One region of the Pseudomonas sp. SYWMCR5 genome, then DNA from elsewhere that is predicted to be linked to it. Evidence: riboswitches for the same ligand, from Rfam matches in the RefSeq annotation. Region 1 holds a riboswitch; each other region holds the start of a gene.

Region 1 (7,162 bases):
TTGAGCAGGAACGCCGAGACATCGCCACGGCCCTGGTGTTTTTCGCCGTAGAGCCAGGCGCTCAGCCCGGTCAGCATGACGAACACCGGGGCGCACAGGTGGGCGAGGGCGCGGCTGGCGAACAGGGCGGGCTCGGTGGTGTCGATGGTCATCGGGTCGCTGACCTGACGATGCAGGAAGAAGGTTTCGCGCACGTGGTCCAGCAGCATGAACAGGATGACCAGGCCGCGCAGGGCGTCGATGCTGTGCAGGCGGGGAGAGGGTGGTGTGGATGGCATGGGTCTGGGACAGAGTTGAGTAAGATTTGGAATGTTATCTTATATCTTTGTTGTTGTGGTGATGTTGATGGCCCTATCGCGGGACAGGTCGCAGCGGCGAACCGCCGCTCCCACGGGTGCTCCACCAGTCTTCAGGAGGGTGATTACCTGAGGGAGCGGGCTGGTCCCGCGATAGGGCCGGCGAGGCCTACGGCATCAGAAGCTGTAGTCCACCGTCGCGAAGTACGAGCGCGGCGCGCCCAGCAGCCATTGTTCGCCACTGTGCGCGGCAACCACGTAGTCGCGGTTGAACAGGTTGTTCAACTGCAGGCCAAGGCGTACGTCGGGCAGTACCTGCCAGCCGAGATTGGCATCGACCACGGTGTAGCCAGGGACGCTGTAGGCGTTGGCGGTGTCGGCATAGCGCTGGTCGACGTAGCGCAGGCCAATGCCGGCGTCGACGGTCTGGCCGAAGCCTTTGTTGAGCCAGAGGTTGGCGGTACGGCGCGGGACGTTGACGGGGCGGTTGCCGGCGCGGTCCTGGGCGATGCTGCCGACGATCTCGTCGAAATCATCGTACTTGGCGCGGACCACCGAGGCGTTTGCCGATACCTGCCATTGGTGGCCCAGATCCAGCTCCAGCGCGGCTTCCAGGCCGTCGGAGGTCTGCTGGCCTGCCTGTTGTTTCTCATGGCTGATCGGGTTGTCGACCAACAGCTTCTTCTTGACGATGTGATAGGCGGCCAGGGTCCATTCACCGCGCCCATCCCAGAAGCGCTGCTTGAGCCCCAGCTCGGTCTGCTTCGATTCGGTCAGGTCGTAGTTGATCTGGCTCGGGCTGAGGCTGATGAGGTTGTTCACGCCGTCTTCGCTGGTGGAGTACTGGCCGTACAGCGACAGGTTGTCGGTTACCGCGAACACCAGGCCGGCGCGCCAGTTCCCGCCTTGCAGGCTGCGGTCGACGCGAGTGTCGTTGGTCAGGTTGTCACGGTCAATGTGGTTCTGGTCGCGGCGGATACCGGTCACCAGCGACAGGCGATCGGTCAGTTGGGTGCGGTTCTCGGCGAACAGGGCGAAGGTGTGGGTCGTCGAGAGGGTCTGCGCACGTGTGACGTTCCGACTGTGGAACCAGCCCGGTGCCGGATTCCAGGGATCGACGTAGTCGCCGCCGAGATCGCTGTACGGCGAGTTGCTGTCGACATTGAAGCGGATCTTGTTGTACTCCGCGCCGAGCACGGTCTTGCTGTTCAGCCCGAACAACGAGTGATCGATGGTGAAGCTCTGGCGGTCGCCGATCTGCTCCTGGTTGTGCTTGATCTCCAGGTAGCTCGCGCGCTCCAGCTGCTCGCGGCTCGGATCCCAGGTGTAGTCCTCGGCATTGCGCCAATGCCGGCGGCTCTTGATGTAGTACAGCTGGTTGCTGGCAGTGACGCTGTCGCTGAGGGTCCAGTCGGTGTTGAAGCGGGTCCATTCGTCATGGTAGCGCTGCACGTCGTTCTGGATGTTGTAGTTCTTCTTGCGCAGGCTGTCGCGCAGGTGGCCGTCGATCAGCGGCGTGCCGAAGTAGTTCGATGGCTGTGCGTCGCCACGTTCATGGGCCAACGTGAAGCTAAGGTCGTCGGTGGCATCGAAGCGCAACGCAGCACTCAAGGCCAGGCTGCGAGAGTCGGTGCGGTCGACCCAGCCATTGCCTTCCTGCTTGTTCAGGGTCAGGCGGTAGCTCAGGCGTTCGCTCAGGCTGCCGCCGCTGTCCAGGCCCAGTTGCTGGCGATCCCATGAGCCATAGCCCAGGCGCAGGTGATTGCGGATCTCGCCGTCGAAGGGCTTTTTCGGGATCACGTTGATCACCGCGCCCGTGGCCCCTTCGCCATAAAGTACCGAGGCGGGGCCTCGGATCACGTCGATGCGCTCGACCATCCACGGGTCCACCGGAAAGGTCTGGGTGCCAGCGCCGGTGTACAGGCGCGAACCGTCGAACAAGGTCATCACCGAAGAGTGTCCGCTGAAACCACGGGCGGAGAGCGCAGTGTTGCCGTTGCCCGGGGTGCCGACGGAGGTGATGCCGGGCGAGCGGGTCACTGCATCCTGCACCGTGAGGTTGGCGCGCTGCTGGATCTGCTCGGCGGTGATGCTGGTGGTGCTGGCCGGGGTTTCCAGGGCGCTGAGGTTCAGGCGCGAACCGGCTTGGGTAGGGGTTGCCAGGTCGACGATCTGTTCGTCGCGGGTCTCGGTGATCGCCGTCGAGGGCAGGTCGAGGACCTTGCCTTGCGGCTGCTCGGCCAGCGCCGGCAGGGACACGGCCATGCAGGCGGCCAGGGTGTGAAGCTTGAAGTGTCGGGACATGTCGTTCCAGGGGTTCAGGAATGAATGGATCCCGGTGGAAACAACGCAAAGACGAGCAGACACGCACGCAGGCGCGCACGCGAACACCGGCCTGCGCCCGCCCACCGCGGGTTTGCCAACAGAAGCGTCAGGCCGGTCTCCGGGCTTGCGAGGGTCGTGAAGCCTTCACCTTCCCATGCATGAGCACAGTGGTGTGTCGAAGGATTCGCTCGCTTACCGTTGCGGGGGCAGCGCCGGACTTGTCTGCAAAGACGCACCGGCTTCCCGTTTCACCCTGCGCACGGCGGCGCAGGACACCTGAAACTGGCGCGCATCTGATCATCGAACGCAGAGGGAGTCAATCGTTTGGATGGGCGAAAAAACGTGATGGGTTGCAGGGTTGCGCGTTTTTATTGGATTTTTTTCGAACTTTTCCTACTGACGTTGTCTCGAACCGCTCGTTCGCCCTTTTTTATTCAACGTCATGGAGACTTTTGCGAATGTTCACTGGAAAACTGCTGCGTCACACTTGCGCCCTGGCTCTCCTCGGCGCGCCGCTGGCAGCGATGGCAGCTCCCAGCACCGAGCCCCTGTTCACCTTCGGCCTGCTCGGTTCCTACGACAAGTTCAAGTTCGAAGGCGGCGGCGACTCCGACAAGGAGCACCTGGGCCAAGGCGGTGTGTTCGCCAACTTCGGCAACAAGATGACGGCCGAGTCCGGCTTCATCTACCAGATCGGTGCCGAAGCCAAGTACGGCAAGAAGAACGACAACAAGCTCAAGGAGGCACAAGCCGACCTCGACCTTGGCTGGCGTGCCGCGCTGGATGCGCGCAACTTCGTCGATGTGATCGTCGGTGGTGGCTACAGCTGGACCCGTTTCGAGCCCGAGATCAACGACCTGGATACCAAGCTGACCTACAAGTCGCCGTTCGCCAAGGCGGCGCTGGGTTACAACCACCAGTTCGACGCCTCGACCCTGCGTGTCGAGGTCGGCGCCCGTCATACCATCGATGGCCGTGCACGCCTGAAGGTCGACGACTTTGGCAGCGACAGTGTCGACATGAAGGACCGCACCAACCCGTATGCCGAAGTCACACTGCTGATGAACCAGCAGGGCGGCATGCCGATCCAGGCCGGCGTGTACTACACCCGTACCGAGTACAAGATCGACGAGGACTCGCCGGTTGCCGACAACAACAAGCTCAAGCGTGACGAGTTTGGTGTGAAGGTCGGCCTGGCGTTCTGACGCCTTCTATGGTTGTACGCCGTTTGTAAGGGCAGCCTCGTGCCGCGGTTGCGGCACGAGGCTGCCCCTGCAGGCTCAAGGGCGCCTAGCGGCCCCGGCGCCGCGACACCCGCGCCTCGATGTTCTTGCGTCCGATCAGCAGCGCCGGTTTCTCGGTCACTGGCTCATCGGCCAGCCACTTGTACATCACCAGGCAGTCCACCAGCCCCAGTGCTGCATGACGAAATGCCTTGGGCAGGCGCCCGACGGTCTCGAAACCGAGCTTATGCCACAGCGCCACGGCCACCTCGTTGCTCGCCACTACCGAATTGAACTGCAAGGCCAGAAAACCCTCCTGGCGCGCCAGCTTCTGCGAGTGCTCGCACATCAGCCGTGCCACGCCACGTCCGCGTGAACGGGGTGTGACCATGTATCCGCAATTGCCCACGTGCGCGCCCGGGCCTGCGGCATTGGCCTTGAGGTAGTAGGAACCGAGCAGCTCGCCATCCTCTTCGGCCACCAGGGTGTGCAACGGAAACTCCAGCCACAGCGTGCGCGCCTGCTCCTGCGACATCTGCGGGTCGTATGCGTAGGTCTCGCGCGCCTGGACGATGGCCTGGAAGGTCGGCCAGAAACGTTCGAAGTCTTCCGGGGTCATGGGGCGAATGTGGATCATGTCGGTTCCTGCTCGGGCTGGGCCGGCAAGTCTGGGTGTATGGGCGCCGTCATGCAAGTGCTGCGGCGCCCGAGCGCCTCAACTGCCGGCCTTGCCGACCGCATCCAGCGCCCGTGCCGAATACACCAGGGCAGCGCCCGCGTTCATGGCCACGGCCACGCCCAGGGCTTCTGCGATTTCCTCGCGGGTGGCACCGTGCTTGACCGCCTGCTGCGAGTGCACGGCGATGCAGCCGTCGCAGCGGGTGGTCACTGCCACGGCCAGGGAAATCAGCTCGCGGGTCTTGGCGTCGAGGTGGTTGGTCTTGGCGCCGGCAGCGCTGGCGGTGGCGTAGCCGGCCACGGTGTCGGGGGAAAGCTGCTTGAGATCGCCGATGCCGGCCATCAACTGCTTACGGTAGGCGTCCCAGTCCATCATGCTCATCGTCTTCACCTTGTCAGGTTGGCAACAGGAGCTTTCAGGCTAGTCGAAGATGGGGGGAAGGGCGGGCCTCTTCGCCGAGGGGCTAGGAGGCCGCAGGAAGTGTCAGATGTAGATGAACAGCAGCACCAGTGCTGCCACCACGGCCCACTTCTCGAGGTAGTAGCGGGTGCGGTTGCGTTTCTTCATGGCCTTGCCACGTTCGCGGATCTTGTAGATGCGCGTGAACAGACGGTTGATGCCGCCTGTCTTGTCGTTGGCATCGTTGGGTGCGGCAGCTGCGGCCATGACGTTGCGGCTGAACCAGCGGTTGAAGGCGCTTGCCCAGCGGTATTTCAACGGGCGCTCGACGTCGCAGAACAGGATGATACGGTTGTGCTCGGTGGTATTGGCCGCGTAGTGGATGTAGGTCTCGTCGAAGATCACCGCCTCGCCGTCGCGCCAGGAATACTTCTCGCCGTCCACGTCGATGTAGCAGCCATCGTCGTTCGGCGTGTCCAGGCCCAGGTGGTAACGGTACGAGCCGGCATAGGGGTCACGGTGGCGAACCAGCTTGGCTCCCGGCGGCAGGGTGGCGAACATCGCCGCCTTGACCGTGCCGATGCCTTGCAGCAGTTCGGTGGTGCGTGGGCACAGGGTCATCGCCGAGGGATGGCTCTCGCCGTACCACTTCAGGTAGAAGCGCTTCCAGCCGGTCTTGAAGAAGGAATTGAAACCGACATCATCGTAGTTGTCGGATTTCTTGATCTCGCCAGCGTGCAGCAACTGCTGGGCTTCTTCGCGGATTTCCTGCCAATGGTCCTTGAGCGGCTGCAGTTCGGGGAACGATTCCACGGGCAGGTAGGGCTTTGCCGGGTGCTTGGAAAACAGGTACAGGAAACTGTTGACCGGGGCGAGGAAGCTCGAGTGGTCGCCCAACTGACGAGTCAGCTTGTGGCGAACGCGACCGCGCAGGTGAACATAGGCGATCGAGAGGACGAAGATCAGTACGAGTGCGATTTTCATGGACGGTTACTTGTCGAATAAAAATGGCCATGCGCCATGGCTGTAGCCCGCCAGCATAAACAATCGAGTCGCCAGTTTGTACATAATGTTGTTACATCGCTTTGGACCAAGGTGGAATGGTCGGCAGTCTGCGCAAACGATTCAACCCGGCGGCTTGGTGAATCGACACGTCACCCGGTTCTTTGGCTTATCAAGGAGTTTCCGATGGTTCAGGATGCACGCCCAAGCGGTGCGCCCTTCAAGCGCCTTTTCTTTGCCCTGGATTTGCCCGAGGCTCAGCGCCGGGCCGTTGCCCAGTGGCGCCGTGAGTTGGGGTTGCGGGCCGGCAAGCCGGTACCGGCCGAGAATTTTCATGTGACGTTGCTGTTCCTGGGCGATGTGGATGCCGCCCTGGTGCCGGCGCTGTGCGCTGCGGTAGACGGCATGACGCCCCGTGGGACCGGGGCGCCGATACGCCTGCTGCTCGACCGTCTGCAGGTGTGGCGACGTGCTGGTGCACTGGTGCTCGAACCTGGCGAGACACCCGCCAGCCTGCGCCAGCTGGTCTACGGCCTGGAGCAGCGGGTACTGCCGCTGGGCATCGCCGGGCAGGCCCGTGACTATCGTGCGCACCTGACCTTGTCGCGGGACTTCCAGGGGCCGCCGCCCGAGGCTGGCCAGGCGCCGGAGTTTCTTCTCGATGCCCGCCGGTTCGGTCTTTATGAATCGCGCAAGGGGCGTTACTGGCCGCTGGCAGAGTGGCCCTTGGGCGCCGCCGAGGCATTGTCACAGGCAGCGGCCTCGGGGAGGTCGAGCCAGGGCTGGCCAAAGCGGAACTGAGCGCCGGCATCGTGGCGATGGTCCGTCGCCAGGCCTGAGAGCCGGGTCATACCGGCAGGCTGCGGTAGGGCAGTTCGTCACCTGGGCTGCGGGCGAATTCGCGCTTGTACTCGCGGCTGAACTGCGACGTGCTCTGATAGCCTACGCGGTGCGCCACCTGGGCCACACCCAGGCTCTCGCCGATCAGCATCTGCTGCGCCTTGAGCAGCCGCAGGCGCTTGAGGTACTGCATCGGCGCCAGTTCGGTGCAGCGCTTGAAGTGTTCGTGGAAAGTCGAAACGCTCATGTTGGCGCGGCTGGCCAGCGCTTCGACACTCAATGGCTCGGCGTAATGGTCGCGCAGGTAGGCGAGCACGACGCCGATGCGGGCAAAGTGCCCCTGCTGTTCGACCAGTGCCCGCAACACGCCGGCCTGCGGGCCGCGCAGGGCGGTGTAC
Region 2 (7,162 bases), 150 kb from region 1:
CGCCAGCCAGCCTGGCGCCCGGCCTGCTCGGCATCGACACCCTGCGCCAGCAGCGCCTGGCGCTCGGCACGCACGCGGGCCGCCAGCGGGTTGAGGTCGTCCGGCTCGTCCAGCGCCGCCACGGCCTGAACCGCCGCATCGAACAGGCGAATCAGGTTGCCGAAGGCATCGCGGAAGAAACCCGACACGCGCAAGGTGACATCTACCCGCGGGCGATCGAGCAGGCTCAGGGGCAGGATTTCGAAGTCATCGACCCGCTGGCTGCCGGTGGCCCATACCGGCCTGACCCCCATCAGCGCCATGGCCTGGGCGATATCGTCACCGCCAGTGCGCATGGTCGCCGTGCCCCAGACCGACAGCCCGAGCTGGCGCAGGTGATCGCCATGCTCCTGCAGGTGACGCTCGAGGATCAGGCTGGCAGAGGCAAAGCCCAGGCGCCAGGCGGTGGTGGTGGGCAGGTTGCGCACATCCACGGTATAGAAGTTGCGCCCGGTGGGCAGTACGTCCAGGCGTCCGCGGCTGGGTGCCCCGCTGGGGCCCGCCGGCACGAAGCGCCCGGCCAGCGCGGCCAGCAGCCCCTCGATCTCGGCGGCCCCGCAGGCATCCAGGTGCGGCGCGACCTCCTCCCTCAACGCCTGCAGCACGGCGTGCACGCCCTGCCACTGCGCGCTGTCCGGTGCCGTTTCACGGCCTTCGATCAAGGCCAGGGCAAGCGCTTCCAGGCGCTCGCGCGTGTCGCCGCAGGTGCGCCACGCCGCCTGGTCGAGTGCCTGCAGCAGCACAGGTCGCGGCCCTTCCCAGGCTTGCCCGAGGTCGCAATCCAGCGGATCGAACCCCAACGCCAGCGCCCGCGCCAGTGCGCGCAGCAGGCTGGCATTGCCGCCACGGCCGTCACCACGATCGACCCGCAGCAGCGCCAGCAGCGTATCGCTGCGCAGGCGCCCTTGCGGCGACTGGCCAAAGACATGCAAGCCATCGCGAATCTGCGACTCTTTCAAGTCGCACAAGTAGGTGTCCAGGCGTGGCAGCCAGACAGCGGCATCGTCCAGTTGCCCTTCGAGCTGCAGGTCACGGTCGATATGGTTGGCCTTGACCAGTTCGAGAATGTCGCGCTGCAGCTCGCGGGCACGGCGCGGGTCGAGCAGTTGCGCCTCGTAGTATTCGTCGGCCAGCTGCTCCAGATGCCGCAGCGGCCCGTAGGTTTCGGCGCGGGTCAGTGGCGGCATCAGGTGGTCGATGATCACCGCCTGGGTGCGGCGCTTGGCCTGGGCGCCCTCACCGGGGTCGTTGACGATGAACGGGTAGATGTTCGGCAGCGGGCCGAGCAGCGCATCCGGCCAGCACTCGGCGGACAGCCCGACGCCCTTGCCGGGCAGCCACTCCAGATTGCCGTGCTTGCCGACATGGATCAGCGCATCGGCGGCAAAGCCGTTGCGCAACCAGAAATGGAACGCCAGGTAGCCATGCGGCGGCACCAGGTCCGGGTCGTGATACACCGCGCTCGGGTCTACCTGGTAGCCCCGGGCCGGCTGGATACCGACAAAGGTCAGGCCGTAGCGCAGACCGGCGATCATCATCCGGCCACTGCGGAACATCGGGTCTTGCTCAGGCGCGCCCCAGCGTTCGCGCACCGCACGCTGGTTGGCCTCGGGCAGGCAGGCGAAGGCCGCGAGGTAGTCGTCCAGAGACAGGCTCTGGGCACAGGGGCGCTGGTCGAGGTGATCCAGGTCGTTGGTCACGCCGCCGAGCAGTTCGTGAATCAGCGCCGTGCCCGTCTGCGGCAAGCCAGCAACCGGATAACCCTCGGCCTGCAGGGCATGCAGGATGTTCAGCGCGGCGCCAGGCGTGTCGAGCCCCACGCCATTGCCGATACGCCCGTCGCGGGTCGGATAGTTGGCCAGCACCAGCGCCACGCGCTTCTGGGCATTGGGCAGTCGCGCCAGCTCGACCCAGCGCCGTGCCAGCTCTGCGACGAAATCCATGCGTTCGGGGTGGGCCTTGTAGCAGACCACATCGGACTGGCTGCGCTCGCTGCGCCAGGCCAGGTCCTTGAAGCTGACCGGTCGGGTGATGATGCGCCCGTCCAGCTCCGGCAAGGCGATGTGCATGGCCAGGTCGCGCGCACCCAAGCCCTGCTCGCTGGCTTCCCAGCCGGGCTGGTTGTCCTGGGCGCAGATCGCCTGCAACACCGGCACGTCGCGGCGCAGCGGACGCAGGTTGGGCCGCTCGGGGCTGGACAAGGCAAAGCCTGTGGTGTTGATGACCACTTCGGCGCCGACCTCGTCGAGCCAGGCCTCTACCTGTTCGAGACAGGCCGCCTCCTTGAGACTGGCGACTGCGATCGGCAACGGGTTCAGCCCGGCGGCCTGCAAGCGCTGGCAAAACACATCGATGAACCCGGTGTTGGCGGCCTGCAGGTGCGAGCGGTAGAACAGGATCGGCGCCACCGGATGCTCCGGGTGCCACTCGGGGAACCAGTCTTCAAGCCCTGCACTGGGCTTGCCGGGGTGGTAGACCGTGGTGCGCGGCAGCGGCTGGGGTTCGTCCCAGGCATAGTCGCGCCCCAGCCACTGGCTGGCCAGGCAATTGAACAGGTTGGCCGCATTGGCCTTGCCGCCCTGGCGCAGGTAGTGCCAGAGCCGCTCGGCCTGTTCGGCCGGCACCGTGCCCAACTGTGTCAGCTCCGGGTCGGGGCGGTCATCGCCGGGCACCAGGATCAACTGCACGCCACGCGCGGCGAGTTCGACCAACTGCTCGACGCCATAGCGCCAGTAGCCGACACCGCCGTGCAGCGATACCAGGATCACCTTGGCATGGCGCAACACCTCATCGATGTACAGGTCGACGGAGGCGTGGTTCTGCACCTGCATGGGGTTGGCCAGGCGCAGGCTGGGGAAATCGTCCGGCAACTGCTCGGCGGTTTCGGCGAGCAGTGCCAGGTGAGAGTCACCGCTGCAGAGAATCACCAGCTCGGCGGGTGTCTGGCCGAGGTCGGCAATGCTGTCGTCCGGCACGAAGCCGCCGGGCTGGGTCCGCAGCAGGTGCATGGATCAGGCGCCCAGGGCCTGGCGCAGGCGCGCTTCCAACTGTGCCGCGTCAAGGTCCTGGCCGATCAGCACCAGGCGGGTGATGCGCGGCTCGTCGCTGCGCCAGGCGCGGTCGAAGTGCTTGTCGAAGCGCGTGCCCACACCTTGGATCAACAGGCGCATCGGCTTGCCGGGGATCGCGGCAAAGCCTTTGGCGCGCAGGATGCCGAACTCGGTGACCAGTTGCGTCAGGGCATCGAGCAGCAGGCTTTCGTCCGCTTCAGGCAGGTCGATGGAGATGGAGTCGAAGGCGTCATGATCGTGATCGTCATGATCGTCGCCGTCGTGGTGCGAATCGTGGTGGGTGCGACGACCATCGATGTGCACTTCGGACTCGGCACCCACGCCCAGCAATACATCCAGCGGCAGGCGACCGCTGCTGGCCTCGATCACCTTGACGGCCGGCGGCAGCTCCTCGGCGACTTCGGCGCGGACCTTGGCCAGGCCCTCGGCGTCGATCAGGTCAGCCTTGTTCAGCACTACCAGGTCGGCACTGGCCAGTTGGTCGGCGAACAGCTCATGCAGCGGGGATTCGTGGTCCAGGTTGGGGTCGAGCTTGCGCTGCGCGTCGACCTGGTCCGGGTAGGCGGCGAAGGTGCCGGCGGCCACGGCTGGGCTGTCGACGACGGTGATTACCGCATCGACGGTGCAGGCATTGCGGATTTCCGGCCACTGGAAGGCTTGCACCAGCGGTTTGGGCAGGGCCAGGCCGCTGGTCTCGATGAGAATGTGGTCCAGGTCGCCACGGCGAGCGACCAGCTCACGCATCACCGGGAAGAACTCTTCCTGCACGGTGCAGCACAGGCAGCCGTTGGCCAGCTCATAGACGCGGCCGTTGGCCTCTTCCTCGGTGCAGCCGATGCTGCACTGCTTGAGGATTTCGCCGTCGATACCCAGCTCGCCAAACTCGTTGACGATGACCGCGATGCGTCGCCCCTGGGCGTTGTCGAGCATGTGGCGCAGCAAGGTGGTCTTGCCCGAGCCGAGGAAGCCGGTGACGATGGTGACGGGAAGTTTGGCCAGTGTTTTCATGTGGCGATGCCCTTGGCAGCAATGGTGCGGGCATGCGGGACGAAAGCCACGACCGACCGGCCGGGCTCGCTCGCCACCGGATCACCCCGCCCGGTTGAAAGTCGAATACGTTGCGAGGCAGGTCTCCTGGCTTGCACTGCACGACCTCCAGCCGTCAGGACGACGCCTTCCCGCGCGCGGGCGCAGTGGCTGTGTCGACCCTGTTCAGTGCTTACAGTTGCGGGGGCAGCCGCGGCTTGTACCGCGTTCCCGTCTTAGCTCCGGCAGCGCCGGAGAACCTCGAAGCGGCAAGGCTACGCAGTGGTGCGCAGGTGGTCAACCGTCTGACGCTGATCGGAGCCTTCAGATGCCACCCCCGGCCAGCAACTCGGTCAGCACCTGCGCCAGGGCCTTGACCATCACATCGGCCGTTGGCCGGTGGACGATGACGATCTCGTAGCTGTCCACCTCCGGCAAACCTTGCGCCGCCCCCAGTACTCGGTGCTCGGCGGTGGCCGCGCGCGGCGGCAGCAAGCTCACGCCCATGCCATCGGCCACCGCGGCCTGGATACCGGAAAGGCTGGAGCTGGTGAAGCTGATGCGCCAGCGCCGGCCCATGCCTTCGATGGCATGGATCATGTCTTCGCGGTACAGCCCGCGCGGTGGAAAGGTGACCAAGGGCACCGGGTCAAGCTCGAAGGCCGGCATGCGCACGCTGTCGATCCATTGCAGGCGCTCGGGCCAGCAGGACACCCCCTCGCGGCTGTTGCGCCGCTGCTTGAGCAGCACCAGATCGAGTTCACCATTGTCGTAGGCCTGGCTCAGGTCGCGGCACAGGCCGCTGGTGACTTCCAGCTTGACCTGCGGGTGCAGGCGGCTGAACGCCGACAACGTATTGGTGGTTCGCCCGCCGACGAAATCTTCGGGCACGCCAAGGCGCACGGTGACGCCAACCATGGCCCCGGCCAGGGCCTCGAGCATCTGGTCGTTCAGCGCCAGCATGTGCCTGGCATAGCCAAGCAGCGTCTGCCCGGCGTCGGTGGGCAGCACGTCGCGGTTGCCACGCACCAGCAGGCGATGGCCGACCATCTCCTCGAGGCGTCGTACCTTCTGGCTGATGGTCGACTGGGTCGAATGCAGACGGGCTGCAGCCGTGGTGAAGCTGCCGCAATCGGCGACCACGACGATGGCGCGCAACAGGTCGAGATCGAACAGAGCCCTATTCGGTTTTACGCTGATGGACATGAGGGTATTCGGTTTTCAAATGATGACGCTGACTTCTAGCATGGCCCTTCGAGGCGGGCAACGTTGATGTATTCGGAAATCCACTACAGCTCATCCAGATAATTCGTTTCAGTTGCCTGCAACTTTTTCCCTAGGATGAGGCTTTGCCTCAGGAGCCCTACGCATGCGCCACACCCTCGCCGCCTGCCTGCTGGCCTTCACCTGCCTTGCCGCCCACGCCGAGACCACGTCCATGGATACCCGCCTGCTTTATGCCGCCCAGCGCGGCGATGCACCTGCCATCCGTCGCCTGCTCAAGGAACCGGTGGCGCTCGACAGCCGCGATGGCCAAGGGCGCACACCTCTGCTGGCCGCGACCCACGGCAACCACATCGACGCGGCCAAGGTGCTGATCGAGGCCGGCGCCGATGTGAACGCCAAGGACAACATCCACGACAGCCCCTACCTGTATGCCGGCGCTCGCGGCCTGAACGAGATCCTGCGCCTGACCCTGGCGCACGGCGCCGACCTCGCCAGCACCAACCGCTACGGCGGCACGGCGCTGATTCCGGCGGCGGAGCGTGGCCATGTGGAAACAGTGCAGATGCTGATCGATGCTGGCGTGGACGTGAACCACCTCAACCGGCTGCACTGGACCGCCTTGCTCGAGGCGGTGATCCTTGGCGACGGCGGTCCGCGCCATGTGGACATTGTGCGACGGCTGCTGGCGGCCGGCGCGGACCCGGCGATTGCCGACAAGGATGGCGTGACGGCGCTGGAGCATGCGCGCACGCGCGGGTATGCAGAGATGGTGGCGTTGCTGGAGCGGTGATGAACCGCTGGCCCGTGCCAAGTACGCTGCGGTGGATGGCACGGGCTACGCCCGTGTTCGCGGGACAAGTCGGGGCGCCGAACCGCCGCCCCCACAAGGGGATTGGGCGGGCCTTTAGATTTTGAGCGAGATAGTTGTTCCTACACTTCCTCGTACGGCAAACCCACATAATTCTCGGCAATGTTCACCAGGCCGGCATCGGACGACAGGAAGTACTCCCGGTCCGCCTCCTGCATCTTCTGGTCCCAGGCATCCTTGTGTTCGCCAAAATCATGCAGCAGTTGGGTCATGAACCAACTGAAACGCTCACCCTTCCACACCCGCCGCAGCGCCAGCGGTGAGTAGCGCTCCAGCAGGTCGCTGCGACCTTCGCGGTAGACCTTGACCAGGATGCGATACAGATAGTTGACGTCCGAGGCTGCCAGGTTCAGGCCCTTGGCCCCGGTCGGTGGCACGATATGCGCCGCATCCCCCACCAGGAACAGGTGCCCGTACTGCATCGGCTCGACCACCAGGCTGCGCAACGGCGCGATGCTCTTTTCCAGCGCAGGGCCTGTGACCAGGCGCGCCGCGACGTCCTCGGGCAGACGAGCCTTGAGTTCGTCCCAGAAACGCGCATCGGGCCAGTTCTCCACCCGCTCGTCCAGCGGCACCTGCAGGTAGTACCGGCTGCGGGTGGTGGAGCGCTGGCTGCACAACACGAAACCACGGTCATGATGCGCATAGATCAGCTCGTGGTTGACCGGCGGGGTATCGGCCAGCAAGCCCAGCCAACCAAACGGATAGACCCGCTCGTACTGCTTGAGCACACCCTGCGGAATGCTCTGGCGCGAAACGCCATGAAAACCGTCGCAGCCAGCGATGTAATCGCACTCGACGCGGTGCAACTGGCCGTCCTTCTCGTAGGTCACGTAGGGCCGTTCATCCTTGAGCCCGTGCGGCTGCACGTTGCTCGCGCCATACACGATCGGCGCCCCGCTCTGCTCGCGGGCCTGCATGAGGTCGCGGG
Region 3 (7,162 bases), on a different contig from region 1:
TCGACAGCCTGCAGCGCCAAGGCGGCGAGGCGCTTCTGCATCACGGCTTCGCCGGGCAACAGTCCCAGCAGCTCGGCGCGCTCGCCCGCAACGTCGGTCAAGGCATCGAGCAGATAGAGCATGCCGCCGCATTCGGCCAACAAGGGTTTGCCTTCGGCATGATGGCCGCGGATCGCCTCGCGCATCGGCGCGTTGGCCGCCAGGGCGTGGTGATGCAGTTCGGGGTAGCCGCCAGGCAAATACAGGCTGTCGACCACAGGCAGGTGGCGATCATGCAACGGGGAGAAAAACACCAGCTCCGCGCCGTGATCGCGCAGCAGGTCGAGATTGGCGCCATAGAGGAAGGCGAAGGCCTCGTCGCGGGCCACACCGATGCGCACACCGGCCAGGCTTGCGGCCGAGTGCACGGTTTGTGGCTCGACAAAGGCCACCGGTGGCGGCAAGGCAGCATCGCAGCTGGCGCCCAAGGCCTCGGCGGCGGCGTCCAGGCGTGCATCCAGATCGTTCAGCTCACTGGCCTGGACCAGCCCGAGGTGACGGCTGGGCAATTCGATGCCGCGCTCGCGAGACAACCCGCCATACCAGCGCAAGCCTTCGGTCAGGCTGCCTTCGAGCAGTTGCGCATGACGCAGGCTGCCGACCCGGTTGGCCAGCACGCCAGCGAATGGCAGGTCGGGCTGGTAGCGCGCCAGCCCCAGGGCCAGGGCCCCGAAGGTCTGGGCCATGGCAGTGCCATCGATCACCGCCAGCACCGGCACGCCGAAATGCCGCGCCAGGTCAGCGCTCGACGGCGTGCCGTCGAACAGCCCCATGACACCCTCGATGAGGATCAGGTCGGCTTCGGCGGCGGCGTCCCACAACAGGCGGCGGCTCTCCTGCTCGCCGATCATCCACATGTCCAACTGATACACCGGGGCGCCACTGGCGCGCTCCAGGATCATCGGGTCGAGAAAATCCGGCCCGCACTTGAACACCCGCACCTTGCGCCCGAGGTTGCGGTGCAGGCGCGCCAGGGCGGCAGTGACGGTGGTCTTGCCCTGGCCGGAGGCCGGTGCGGCGATCAACACCGCTGGGCAATGACGGGTGGCTCGACTCACAGTTCAACGCCCTTCTGTGCGCGGATACCGGCCTGGAAGGCGTGCTTGAGCATGCCCATCTCGGTCACGGTGTCGGCCAGCTCGATCATCTCCGGCTTGGCGGCGCGGCCCGTGACGATGACGTGCTGCATCGGTGGACGGGCCTGGATGTCCGAGAGCACCTGGTCGAGGTCGAGGTAGCCGTGCTTGAGGGCGATATTCAGCTCGTCGAGCACCACGAACTGCACCGACGGGTCCTGCAGCAACTGGCGGGAGACCGCCCAGGCCGCTTCTGCAGCCGCGATGTCGCGCTGGCGGTCCTGGGTTTCCCAGGTGAAGCCCTCGCCCATCACGTGGTAGCGCACTTCATTGGGGAAGCGGCGGAAGAACAGCTCTTCGCCAGTGCTGTTGCGACCCTTGATGAACTGCACCACCCCGCACTGCATGCCATGCCCCAGCGCGCGGGCGAGCATGCCGAAGGCCGAGCTGCTCTTGCCCTTGCCATTGCCCGTGAGCACCAGCAGCAGGCCACATTCGTTGGGGGAGTTGGCGATACGTTCGTCGATGATCGCTTTTTTGCGCTGCATGCGCGCCAAGTGGCGTTCGTCGCGTTCGGTGGATTCGCTCATCAGGGGTTCTCCGCAAGCTGTCGACGCACCGGTCGGGCACTCGCGGGCGGGCACCAGGCAACGACAGAAAACAAGGCAGGCAGGCGAAGGGAGCGCGCAAAAGCCGTGGCGACACCACGGGGCAGCGCGCATCACCCTCCGTGATGCCGTTGGCAGTGACAGGCCGGTCTCCGGGCTCGTGAGCCGGGCCTTGGCCCGAAACCGCGCGCCTTCCCGGGTGTGGACACCCAGTGGCCTTGCGCGGCCTTGACTCACCTACCGTTGCGGGGGCAGCGCCGGATTCGCGCCCTGCTGGCGCCCACCGGCTTCCCAGTTTCACCCTGCCGGAGCTGATCCGCAGAGCACCTGAAACACGCCGCGAAGGTTAGAGGGTTGCACCGGGAGCGTCAATTAAACGCGGACGATGAACGGTTGATCTGGATGCTTGTCTCACTATTGAAGCAGTGATATCACACAGCCATCACCGGCTGTACGCGACCATAATAAAAGGAGAGCGCGGCATGCAAGGCTTGATCATCAACAACCCGCACCTGGAGTTCCTGCGCCCGGCCCTGGAGCGCTGGATCGACTGCATCGACCGTTTCAACCAGATCCACGGCGACGGCGACGCGCCCTACTGGCATGGTGCCCAGGCCAATGCCGGTATTCTCGCCGCGGCGGCCTGGCAGGCCGAGCTGGTGGCGCTGCAGCACTATCAGAGCAAGAAGCAGCGTGACGAAGGTGAGCGAGAAGGGCGCTGCGATCTGTCGATTGCCGGTGCCGAACACTCCATTCATCTGCACACTGAACAGCGCTGGCCGAAGATCGCCCGCCTGGATCTGGCGGGGGCCCTGCAGGAGGCGGCGACGTTGGCGCGGCTGGCAGCCTATCCCAGCCAGCTCAAGGCCGGGGCGCTGTTCGTCAGCCCGTGGAAGGCGGGGCAGAATGCAAGCCCCGAGGAACTGCAGGATCTGGTCGATGACCTGAACAAGCACACGGCCTGTGCGATTGCCTGGTACTTCCCGTATGCGTACCGCAAGCTGCATAACGAGTCGGGGCAATACCATCCGGGGGTGGCGCTGCTGCTCAAGCAGGCTTGAATGTACGTCGGGGCTGCTGTGCAGCCCCGACGATCTCAGGGATTCTGCGCCAGATGCCCCGGCGTCAACACCCGCTTGGCCTGCAGGTAGGCCTTGGACCAGTAGCTGTTCGACAGGTAGTCCAGCCGCACCGTACCGCCGGTGGACGGCGCATGCACGAAGCGCCCCTCACCCACGTAGATCCCGGCATGGCTTACCTGCGAACCACCGCCGGTGGCGAAGAACACTAGGTCACCGGACTGCAGCGCGTTGATGCTCACGGTCGGCGCACGCATGACGATCATCTCGCGGGTCGAGCGTGGCAGGCTGATGTTCGCCGCATCGCGGTACACATAACCGATCAGGCCACTGCAATCGAAGCCCGAGTCCGGCGTGTTGCCGCCCCAGCGATACGGGGTGCCGACCAGACCGATGGCACGGATCAGCACGTCGTCAGCCACGGGCGACGAGGAAGGCTGGTCAATGAAGGTAACCTGCGGCTTGGCCACGGGTGCCGGGGCCGGAGCACGGCTGGAACAGGCGGCAAGCAGTGCCACCAGGGAGAGGAATGCGAAGCGCGTCATCATCGCCATGGGTCAGAACCTGTCTGAGACCAATCGGCCGCAGCCGAAAAAAGAGTTAAGGATTTAGATTAGACGCTATTCGTAAATGCGCACGGCGGCTAGCTTTTCAGCTACGCCGCCGTGCGAGGATACAGCATTTTGATATCAGTTGCGCGACAGGGTAGTGGTCGGCGCCATGGCCAGGGCACGCTTGGCTTCGATGAAGGTCTTGCTCCAGTAGCGGTCACCGAGGTTATCGATGCGCACACCACCGCTGCGGCGGCTGCTGGAGTGGATGAACTGGTTGTCGCCCAGGTAGATGCCGGCATGGCTGACACGGCCACGGCCATTGGTGCTGAAGAACAGCAGGTCACCTGGCTTGAGCTTGTTGCGTGCGACCTTGGGTGCGTCGACGTTGATCATCTCGCGGGTCGAGCGCGGCAGGTTCATGCCGGCCTCTTCGCGGAACAGGTAGCCGATGAAGCCGCTGCAATCGAAGCCGGACTGCTCGGAAGTACCGCCGAAACGATAACGGGTGCCGATCAGCGACATGCCGCGCTCCAGGATGCTGTCTGCAAGGACGGGCAGCTGGTAGGGCTTGCTGTTGCTGGAGAAGGCTTGGAGGTCTTCATCGGTGGCGAGGTCTTCTTCATCGAATACCGACGAATGCGACGCCTTGGCCTTGACCGCGGTTTGCGCGGTGACCGATGGGTGATCCTGGGGCTGGGAAATCGGGCCTTGGGCCGCGCAGCCAAAAAGCAGGGTCACGAGTGCGAGTGGCACGAGGGGTGCGAAGCGCTTGAGCATGGGCACGACCGTGTCTGTAATCCTTTAGAAGGGGGAAACTATGCCTTCTATCGGACCTATTTGCAAATTTTATCGAAAAAAATGTGACTTTTGCGTTTTGCCGCTCTGGCCCGGTGTTTTCAGGGTTACCAGCCGAGGGTTTCCTTGAGGAAGGGAATGGTCAATTTGCGCTGGGCCTGCAGCGAGGCCTGGTCGAGGCGCTCGAGCAGATCGAACAGTGCGCTCATGCTGCGCGTGCCACGGGTGAGAATGAAGTGCCCGACCTCATCGGTCAGGTGCAGGCCACGGCGCGAGGCCCGCAGTTGCAAGGCGCGCAGCTTGTCTTCGTCGGACAGGCCACGCATCTGGAAAATCAGTGCCAGCGTAAGCCGTGACTTGAGGTCGGCAAGCTTGATCGGCAGCTCCCGCGGCGAACTCGATGCCGCCAGCAGCAAGCGCCGGCCGCTGTCTCGCAGGCGATTGAACAGATGGAACATCGCCTCTTCCCAGTCGGCCTTGCCGGCAATCACGTGCAGGTCGTCGATGCACACCAGCTCGTACTGCTCCAGATGATCGAGCAGCTCCACGCCACGGTCGAGCAATTGCGCCAACGGCAGGTAGACAGCGGGTTCGCCCAGTTGCTGGAAACGGTGGGTGGCGGCCTGCAGCAGGTGAGTACGCCCCGCGCCCTGCTTACCCCATAGATAGATGAGGCTCTCGGTCCAGCCGGCGTCGGCTTCGCACAGCCGCTCGACATAGCCCAGCGCCGCGGCGTTGGCACCCGGATAGTAGTTGATGAAGGTGGCGTCATCGCGCAGGCGCACACCCAGGGGCAACTGGATCGGTTTCATGCTGGCGGGCGGTCGCGAGGACCAAAGGGGGCCTTTGGTGAAGAGTTTGCAAAGTCTATACCCGCAACGCGGGCGGCACAATCAGGGAGGGGAATAGCGCAAGCAAAATCAACGGGTTGCGTGATTTTTGAACAACCAGAACAGCGTCCCGGCCAAGCGCCTCATCCGGTAGCGTGCCAAACTCGAAGTCGCCTGGGTGCAAAAGCAGGTCGCCTGGGTGCGATTTTTCCGCTCGGCCGACTCATAACCTGAGCGGCAGCCACCGCCGCGCGGGGCGTCATGACATAACAACGATAATCACCGTCTCGTGAGGGGAAAAGTCATGCAGCGATCGATCAAGGCGGCCACCTGCGCCACACTCCTGAGTATCAGCGCAGCCAGCTGGGCCGCAGAGCCCGCCGCTTGCCAGAATGTGCGCATGGGCTCGGTGAACTGGACCGATGTCGTCGCCAGCAGCGCCGTCGCCGAAGCCCTGCTCGACAGTCTGGGCTACAAGGTCAAGCAGACCAGCGCCTCGCAGCAGATCGTCCTGGCCGGCATGGCGGAAAAACGCCTCGATGTGTTCCTCGGTTACTGGCAGCCGACCATGCAATCGGTGGCCAAGCCCTTCCTGGACAAACAGCAGATCGACGTGATCAGCCCCGCCACCCTCGCCGATGCTCAGTCCACCTATGCCGTGCCTGCCTACGCCTACGACGCAGGCCTGAAGACCTTCGCCGACATCGCCAGGTTTCGCGACAAGCTCAAGAACCAGCTGTACCTGATCGAGCCAGGCAGCGGCATGAACCGCATCACCGCGCAGATGATCGCCGAAGACAAATTCGGCCTGAAGGGCTTCAAGGGCATAGAGTCCAGTGAGGCTGGCATGCTGACAGCGGTCAAGCGTGCCGTGCAGAAGGGCGAGTGGGTGGTGTTCGCCGGCTGGAAGCCGCACCCGATGAACCTGCAGATCGACATGCGCTACCTCTCCGGCAGCGATGACGCCTTCGGCCCCAACGAAGGCTCGGCCACCGTCTCGATCATGACCGCTGCCGGTTACCAGCAACAATGCGGCAACGTCGCCAAGCTGCTGCACAACCTGCGTTTCACCAGTGAAGGTGTGAGTCAGGTCATGGAGCCGATCCTCAACCGCAAAGCGCCGCTCGATGCCGCGCGAGACTGGCTCAAGGCACACCCCGAGCAGGTCTCGGCCTGGCTCGAAGGCGTCACCACGTTCGACGGCAAGCCCGCCGATGCGGCATTGGTCGCGCAACAGTAATGCAGCGCTACGCACTCTCGGCCGGCATGCAGGCCTTCATCGAGCGGACCCGCGCCTTCGGCGTGGCCGATCCTGCACTGTCGGCCCAGCGCGCGGCCTATTCACGCATGGCAGCAGCCTTCACCCCGCCCTGCCCGAAAGGCGTGCAGGTGCGCGACCTGAGCTTGCCCGGACTGGCGCCGCTGCGCGTGTTCCAGCCTGCACAATCGGCACCGGCCGATGGGTGGCCAGCGCTGCTATTCATGCACGGCGGCGGCTGGATGCTGGGCGGGCTCGATTCACACGCATTCTTCTGCGCCGAACTGACAGCTCGCCTGGAGGTGCTGGTGGTGGCGGTGGATTACCGACTCTCGCCGGAAACCCCCTTCCCCGCCGCCCTGCACGACAGCCTCGCCGCCTGGCGCGCCCTGCGCGATGGCGTGCTGGATATACCGATCGACCTCACGCGCCTGGTCGCCATCGGCGACAGCGCCGGGGGTAACCTCGCCGCCGCCTTGTGCCTGGCACTGCGCGAGGCCGGTGAGCCGCAGCCGCGCATGCAGGCACTGATCTATCCAGCACTGGGCGACGAGGACAGCGTGTCGCGACGCGAATGTGCCGATGCGCCGCTGCTGTCTGTCGCGGACATGCAGGCCTGCCTGAATGCCTACCTGCCCTCCACTACCCGCAGCCCGCTGGCGCTACCGCTGCTCGCCGACAATTTCAAAGGGCTGGCGCCCGCTTTCATTGCCGTCGCCGAGTTCGATCCATTGCGCGATGACGGCCTGCTTTATGCGCAACGGCTGGAGGATCACGGCGTGACCGTGGATTACTTCCCCGGCCACGGGCTGGTTCATGGCTGCCTGCGGGCCAGGGAGCTGCCGGAGGTGGAGCAGTTGTACCAGGCACTGTTTGCGGCGCTCGAGAACAGCCTCGATTGATCGTCCCCTGACGGCACCACG
Region 4 (7,162 bases), 240 kb from region 1:
CAGGCGATCATGGCCCCCGGGGCACTGCTGTCCAACCCCATCGACGCCATCTCGCTGGGCCTGGGCATGATGTTCGGCACCGCCGGGCTGCCACACATCCTCATGCGCTTCTTCACCGTCAGCGACGCCAAGGAAGCACGCAAGAGCGTGTTCTACGCCACAGGTTTCATCGGCTACTTCTACCTGCTGCTGATCGTCATCGGTTTCGGCGCCATCGTCATGGTGGGGACCGAGCCGGCCTACCGAGACGCCAGCGGCGCGATCATCGGCGGCGGCAACATGGTCGCCGTGCACCTGGCCCAGGCCGTGGGTGGCAACCTGTTCCTGGGCTTCATCTCGGCGGTGGCCTTCGCCACGATTCTTGCCGTGGTCGCAGGCCTGGCGCTGTCCGGTGCCTCGGCGATCTCCCACGACCTCTATGCCTGCGTCGTGCGCAAGGGCCAGGCCAGCGAGCAGGAAGAAATGCGCATGTCGCGCATCGCTACTCTGCTGATCGGCCTGCTCGCGGTGCTGCTGGGGTTGCTGTTCGAATCGCAAAACATCGCCTTCCTCTCTGGCCTGGTGCTGGCGATCGCCGCCTCGGTCAACTTCCCGGTGCTGCTGCTCTCGATGTTCTGGAAGGGCCTGACCACCCGTGGCGCAGTAGCCGGCAGCATGGCCGGGCTGGTCTCGGCCATCGTGCTGGTGGTGCTGGGCCCGGCGGTGTGGGTCAACGTGCTGCACAACGAGCGCGCGCTGTTCCCCTACAGCAACCCGGCGCTGTTCTCCATGAGCCTGGCCTTCCTCGGTGCCTGGGCCTTCTCGGTCACCGACAGCTCGCAACGGGCCAGCGAAGAACGTGGCCGCTACCTGGGCCAGTTCATTCGCTCCATGACCGGGATCGGCGCCGCGGGCGCCAGCAAGCACTGAACCCTTGAACCTCGAATGTCGGATATAACAACAATGAACCACACTCGTCTCAAGTCGGCCGCCTGGCTGGCCACCCTCGCCCTGCCCTTGCCCGCCATGGCGGATTTCATCGCTGACAGCCACGCCCGCGTCGAGCTGCGCAACCACTACATCAACCGCGACTTCCGCCAGTCCAATGCGCCGCAAGCCAAGGCCGAGGAGTGGGCGCAGGGTTTCACCGCACGCTTCGAATCGGGCTTCAGCGAGGGCCCGGTAGGGCTGGGCGTGGATGCCATGGGGCAACTGGGGATCAAGCTCGACTCCAGCCGCGACCGGCGCAACACTGGCCTGCTGCCCTTCGGCCCGCACAGCCTGGAGCCGGTGGACGATTACAGCGAGCTGGGGCTGACCGGCAAGCTGCGGGTATCGAAGAGCACCTTGCGCCTGGGCACCCTGCAGCCGATTCTGCCCGTGGTGGTGTACAACGACACCCGCCTGCTGTCATCGACCTTCCAGGGCGGCCTGCTGACCAGCCAGGAGCTCGAAGGGCTGACCGTCAACGCCGGACGCCTGACCAAGGCCAACCTGCGCGACTCCTCCGGGCGCGACGACATTGGCTACGGCGCGGCCAGCAGCGACCACTTCGACTTCGGTGGCGGCAGCTACGCGATCACCCCGCAGACCAGCGTCAGCTACTACTACGCCAAGCTCGACGAGATCTACCGCCAGCAGTACCTGGGCCTGCTGCACACCCAGCCACTGGGCGAGGGTTTGAGCCTGCGCAGCGACCTGCGCTACTTCGACAGCCGCGGCGACGGCGCCGAACGCGCCGGGCGCATCGACAACCGCAACTTCAACGCCATGTTCACCCTGGGCGTGAAGGCCCACAAGTTCACCGCCACCTGGCAGCAGATGTCCGGCGACAGCGCGTTTCCGTTTCTCAACGGCGGCGACCCCTACACCGTCAACCTGGTCACCTACAACACCTTCACCCGCGCAGGTCTCGACTCCTGGCAGGTGCGCTACGACTACGACTTCGTCGCGATGGGCATTCCGGGCCTGAGCTTCATGACCCGCTATACCGACGGTCGCCACGCCGAAACCGCGACCCTCAGCAATGGCAGCGAGCGCGAGCGCGACACCGACGTCACCTACGTCATCCAGAGCGGCCCGTTCAAGGACGTCAGCCTGCGCTGGCGCAACGTCACCTTCCGTTCCGGCAATGGCCTGACCAACGCCGTGGACGAGAACCGCCTGATCATCGGCTACACCCTGGCGCTGTGGTAACCGCGCCCTTCAAAGGAGAACAGCATGTCTGACGCCCACACCCTTCAGAGTTTCATCGCCGGCCGCTGGATCGGCCAGCACGGCGCCCAGGCCCTGCGCAGCGCCCTCGACGGGCAAGTACTTGCCTACAGCCACGAAGAACGCCCGGACTTCGCCGAAGCGCTGGATTTCGGCCGCCGCCAGGGCCTCGCCGGGCTCATGGCCCTGGATTTTCAACAGCGCGCCGCACGCCTGAAGGCCCTGGCGTTGTACCTGGCCGAGCGCAAGGAACAGCTCTACGCCCTCTCCCACCACAGCGGCGCGACCCGGGCCGACAGCTGGATCGACATCGAAGGCGGCAATGCCACGCTGTTTTCCTACTCCGGCATCGGCACCCGCGAGTTGCCCTCGGGCAACCTGCTGCACGAAGGCCCGGCCATCCCGCTGGGCAAGCAAGGGCGTTTCGCCGGCAGCCATATCCTGGTGCCACGGGCAGGCGTGGCGGTGCACATCAACGCCTTCAACTTCCCGATCTGGGGCATGCTGGAGAAGTTCGCGCCGACCTTCCTCGCCGGCATGCCGTGCATCGTCAAGCCCGCGACGTCCACCAGCTACCTGACCGAAGCCGTGGTGCGCCTGATCGACGAATCCGGCCTGCTGCCGCCCGGCAGCCTGCAACTGGTGATCGGCAGCACCGGCGACTTGCTCGAGCGCCTGCAGGGCCAGGACCTGGTGACCTTCACCGGCTCCGCCGACACCGCCGCCAAGCTGCGCATGACGCCGAACCTGGTGCGCAACTCGGTGCCCTTCACGGCTGAAGCCGACTCGCTGAACTGCGCCATCCTCGGGCCGGATGTAACCCCGGACGACGAGGAGTTCGACCTGTACATCAAGGAGGTGGTGCGCGAGATGACCACCAAGGCCGGCCAGAAGTGCACGGCCATTCGCCGCGCCATCGTGCCGGCCAGGCACCTGGATGCCGTCGCCACCCGCCTGCGCGAACGCCTGGCCAAGGTGGTGGTGGGCGATCCGGCGGTCGAAGGCGTACGCATGGGCGCGCTGGCCTCCCACGACCAGCAGCGTGATGTCGGCGAGCGCGTGCGCAGCCTGCTGCAAAGCTGCGACCAACTGTTCGGCGCCAGCGACGGTTTTTCGCCGGTGGGCGAAGGCGTGGCCGAAGGTGCGTTCTTCGCCCCGACCCTGCTGCACGCACGCGACCCGCATGCCGAGGGCGGCGCCCACGATATCGAGGCGTTCGGCCCGGTCAGCACCCTGATGGCCTACGACGACCTGGACGAAGCCCTGGCCCTGGCCGCACGAGGCAAGGGCAGCCTGGTGGCGACCCTGGTGACCCGCGACCGCGCCATCGCCGCCAAGGCCATTCCCGCGGCCGCCGCCTGGCACGGCCGTCTGCTGGTGCTCGACCGCGAGGCTGCGCCGGAGTCCACCGGGCACGGCTCGCCGCTGCCACAGCTCAAGCACGGCGGCCCCGGGCGTGCGGGGGGCGGCGAAGAGCTCGGCGGCCTGCGGGCGGTCAAGCACTACCTGCAGCGTGCCGCGATCCAGGGTTCGCCGAGCATGCTGGCGGCAATCACTGGCGAGCACGTGCGTGGCGCTGAAGTGATCGAGACCGAGGTGCACCCGTTCCGTCGCTACTTCGATGAACTGCGCATCGGCGAGTCGCTGCTGACCCACCGACGTACCGTCACCGAGGCGGACCTGGTGAACTTCGGCTGCCTGTCGGGCGACCACTTCTACATGCATTTCGACGAGATCGCCGCCAAGCAGTCGCAGTTCGGCAAGCGCATCGCCCATGGCTACTTCGTGCTGTCAGCGGCGGCCGGACTATTCGTGTCGCCGGGTGAAGGGCCGGTGCTGGCCAACTACGGGCTGGACACCCTGCGCTTCATCAACCCGGTGGGCATCGGTGACACGATCCAGGCGCGCCTGACCTGCAAGCGCAAGATCGACCAGGGCAAGACCAGCCCGTTGGGGCAGCCGCAAGGGGTGGTGGCCTGGGATGTGGAGGTGACCAACCAGCTCGGTGAACTGGTGGCCAGTTACGACATCCTGACGCTGGTGCTCAAGCGCGGCTGATCATTGCCGGCCTGACGTGTCGGCCCTGGCGCGGGTGTGCCCCGCGACAGGGACGGTTGACTCCCCACCCCATAAATGCTCAGATGCGCCCCTTGTTTCAGGTGTCCCCTGCCGCCGAGCCGGGGATTAAACGGGAAGCCGGTGCCTCGCTCCTGCGAGCAGTCCGGCGCTGCCCCCGCAACGGTAAGCGAGCGATGCATTCGATACACCACTGTGCCAACGGCATGGGAAGGTGAATGCCTCATGCCCCTCGCAAGCCCGGAGACCGGCCTGTCACAGCAGTTGGCAACTCCCGCGGTGGGCGGGCGCAGGCCGGTTCTCGCGGCGGCCGCGCGCCCGCGACAGCTGCGCGCACCTCCACCGTTCGGGTATCACTCACCCTGCGACGGTTGGTTCATCCATGTCATGCCCTACCCTGCACATCCAAGGCCTGCACTGGTCGCCGCACAGCGGTGGGCAGCCGCTGCTGGAGGGTATCGACCTGCAGATCGGCGCCGGTGAATTCGTCGGTCTGATCGGCCCCAACGGCAGTGGCAAGACCAGCCTGCTGCGCTGCGCCTACCGCTTCAATCGCCCCAGCGCCGGTCAGGTGCACCTCGATGGCGAGGATATCTGGCAGCGCAACCCACGCTGGGTCGCCCAGCGCATCGCGGTGATGCTGCAGGAGTTCCCCGAAGACTTCGGCCTGAACGTGCGTGACGTCGTTGCCATGGGCCGCACCCCGCATCTGGGCTGGTTCGAGGGCGACGGCGAGCCGAGCCTGATCGACGACACCCTCGCCAGGCTCGACCTGCTGCCGCGCGCCCTCGACGCCTTCGTCTGCCTGTCGGGCGGCGAAAAGCAGCGCGTGCTGCTGGCGCGGGCACTGGTCCAGCAACCTCGGCTGCTGATCCTCGACGAGCCGACCAACCACCTCGACCCACGCTTCCAGCTGGCCCTGTTGCAGCAACTGCGCAGCACCGGCCTGAGCCTGCTGGCCAGCTTCCACGATCTGAACCTGGCCGCCGCCTTCTGCGATCGGCTGTACGTGATCGATGCCGGGCGCATCGTCGCCCACGGCACGCCAGAACACGTGCTCACCGAGCAATGCCTGGCCGAGGTGTTCGGCGTACAGGCCCTGGTCGACCGCCACCCGCTGGCCTCCCATCCACGCATTACCTGGATCAGCCCTGCATGAAATCGCTGCTCACCAGCCTGGCCCTGCTGGCCGCCCTGCCCCTGGCCGCCGAGGCCGACAACTATCCACTGACCGTGCGCAGTTGCGAGCGCGACGTCACCTTCACCCATGCGCCGCAGCATGCCGTCAGCCATGACATCAATCTCACCGGCATGCTCCTGGCCCTCGGGCTGCGCGACCACATGGCCGGCTACAGCGGCATCAGCGGCTGGAAAACCCTCGACCCAAGCCTGCGCGAAGCACTTGACGGGCTGCCAGAGCTGGCGCCGCGCTACGTGTCGGTGGAAAACCTGCTCGATGCCAACGCCGACTTCTTCCTCGCCGGCTGGAGCTACGGCATGCGCATCGGCGGGCCGGTCACCCCACAGACCCTCGCGCCCTTCGACATCCCGGTGTATGAACTGAGCGAGTCGTGCTCCTGGATCATGCCCCAGCGCCAGGCCAGCCTCGAAGACCTCTACCGCGACCTGGACAACCTTGGCCGGATCTTCGATGTGCGCGAGCGCGCCACTGCGCTGGTTGGCCAGTTCCGCCAACGCGTCGAGCGCGTTGCGGCGCAGATGGCCGAGATCAAGCAACGGCCGCGCGTATTCCTCTATGACAGCGGTGAAGACCGCCCCACCACTTCCGGGCGCCTGGGGATGCCGCAGGCGCTGATCAGCACGGCAGGAGGTGATAACGTCATGAGCGATGTGGCCGCCAGCTGGACCCAGGTGAACTGGGAGAGCGTGGTGGAACGCGATCCGCAGGTGATCGTGATCGTCGACTACGGGCCCACCAGTTGGCAGCACAAACGCGACTTCCTCCTGCACCACCCGGCGCTGGGCAGTGTCGAGGCGATCCGCAAGCAGCGCTTCGTGGTGCTGTCGTACCTGGAGGTGACACCGTCGGTGGAGAACGCCCAGGCCATCGAGACCCTGGCCACGGCCCTGCATCCGCAGCGCTTCGCCGAGGCCCGCCGCTGATGCCGATTCGCAGCCCTGCGGGCTATCGCCTGCTGATCGTTTCGCTGCTGCTGGCCTTGCTGCTGTCGTGCCTGCTGTCGCTGGGGTTCGGCTCGGCGCAGGTCGCATTGGGCAAAGTGGTCGGCATTGTCCTGCAGCAGGTGGGGCTGGGGGCAAGCGGCGACTGGAGCCGCGGCCAGGCGCAGATCGTCTGGCAGATCCGCGCACCGCGCGTGTTGCTGGGGGCGCTGGTCGGCGCAGGGTTGGCAATGGTCGGCGGCGCCCTGCAGGCGGTGACCCGCAATCCCCTGGCCGATCCGCACCTGCTGGGGGTCAGCTCCGGGGCGGTGTTCGGCGCAGTGCTGGTGGTGCTGTTTCTCGGCCCGTTCGCCGGGGCCTTCAGCCTGCCCCTGGCCGCGTTCATCGGCGCGTTGGGCAGTATGTTGCTGGTGCTCGGCGTGGCCAGCCGCGGTGGGCGCCTGGAGAGCGATCGCCTGCTGCTGGCCGGGGTGGCGGTGTCGTTCGTGGTAATGGCCGCCGCCAACCTGCTGCTCTACACCGGCGACCCGCATGCCGCCGCCTCGGTGATGTTCTGGATGCTCGGCGGGCTGGGCCTGGCGCAGTGGTCGCTGTTGTGGCTGCCGGCCGTTTGCGTGCTGGCGGGCTTCGTACTGTTGATGAGCCTGGCGCGGGCGCTGAACGCGCTGATGAGTGGCGAGCAGACCGCTGTGAGCCTGGGCTTCGACACCCGGCGCGTGCGGGCCAAGGTGTTCGTCGGTACGGCGTTGCT

Evidence for each region. Region 1 has a riboswitch for cobalamin ahead of AC2CGW_RS09390 (TonB-dependent receptor). Riboswitches for the same ligand answer to the same signal wherever they lie in the genome.
Region 2: it holds a riboswitch for cobalamin, as region 1 does, so the genes downstream of both, cobW (cobalamin biosynthesis protein CobW) here and AC2CGW_RS09390 (TonB-dependent receptor) in region 1, are expected to answer to the same signal.
Region 3: it holds a riboswitch for cobalamin, as region 1 does, so the genes downstream of both, cobO (cob(I)yrinic acid a,c-diamide adenosyltransferase) here and AC2CGW_RS09390 (TonB-dependent receptor) in region 1, are expected to answer to the same signal.
Region 4: it holds a riboswitch for cobalamin, as region 1 does, so the genes downstream of both, AC2CGW_RS08400 (ABC transporter ATP-binding protein) here and AC2CGW_RS09390 (TonB-dependent receptor) in region 1, are expected to answer to the same signal.

Annotation. Positions count from the first base shown of each region.
Region 1 is NZ_JBXUNH010000002.1:778,845-786,006, reverse strand. It holds gene AC2CGW_RS09395 (acetyltransferase domain-containing protein) at 1-278, opposite strand, end outside; gene AC2CGW_RS09390 (TonB-dependent receptor) at 474-2,600, opposite strand; cobalamin riboswitch at 2,714-2,916, opposite strand; gene AC2CGW_RS09385 (outer membrane beta-barrel protein) at 3,080-3,826, shown strand; gene AC2CGW_RS09380 (GNAT family N-acetyltransferase) at 3,912-4,481, opposite strand; gene AC2CGW_RS09375 (carboxymuconolactone decarboxylase family protein) at 4,560-4,904, opposite strand; gene lpxO (lipid A hydroxylase LpxO) at 5,007-5,906, opposite strand; gene thpR (RNA 2',3'-cyclic phosphodiesterase) at 6,111-6,725, shown strand; gene AC2CGW_RS09360 (AraC family transcriptional regulator) at 6,772-7,162, opposite strand, start outside.
Region 2 is NZ_JBXUNH010000002.1:929,572-936,733, forward strand. It holds gene cobN (cobaltochelatase subunit CobN) at 1-3,047, opposite strand, end outside; gene cobW (cobalamin biosynthesis protein CobW) at 3,051-4,118, opposite strand; cobalamin riboswitch at 4,218-4,415, opposite strand; gene AC2CGW_RS10065 (LysR substrate-binding domain-containing protein) at 4,461-5,342, opposite strand; gene AC2CGW_RS10070 (ankyrin repeat domain-containing protein) at 5,506-6,153, shown strand; gene pobA (4-hydroxybenzoate 3-monooxygenase) at 6,294-7,162, opposite strand, start outside.
Region 3 is NZ_JBXUNH010000001.1:581,315-588,476, forward strand. It holds gene AC2CGW_RS02625 (cobyrinic acid a,c-diamide synthase CobB) at 1-1,097, opposite strand, end outside; gene cobO (cob(I)yrinic acid a,c-diamide adenosyltransferase) at 1,094-1,705, opposite strand; cobalamin riboswitch at 1,850-2,069, opposite strand; gene AC2CGW_RS02635 (hypothetical protein) at 2,206-2,784, shown strand; gene AC2CGW_RS02640 (C40 family peptidase) at 2,820-3,356, opposite strand; gene AC2CGW_RS02645 (C40 family peptidase) at 3,492-4,133, opposite strand; gene hda (DnaA regulatory inactivator Hda) at 4,259-4,963, opposite strand; gene choX (choline ABC transporter substrate-binding protein) at 5,286-6,221, shown strand; gene AC2CGW_RS02660 (alpha/beta hydrolase) at 6,221-7,141, shown strand.
Region 4 is NZ_JBXUNH010000002.1:539,476-546,637, forward strand. It holds partial or broken gene AC2CGW_RS08385 (cation acetate symporter) at 1-909, shown strand, start outside; gene AC2CGW_RS08390 (OprD family porin) at 943-2,175, shown strand; gene paaZ (phenylacetic acid degradation bifunctional protein PaaZ) at 2,200-4,251, shown strand; cobalamin riboswitch at 4,334-4,539, shown strand; gene AC2CGW_RS08400 (ABC transporter ATP-binding protein) at 4,652-5,428, shown strand; gene AC2CGW_RS08405 (ABC transporter substrate-binding protein) at 5,425-6,393, shown strand; gene AC2CGW_RS08410 (FecCD family ABC transporter permease) at 6,393-7,162, shown strand, end outside.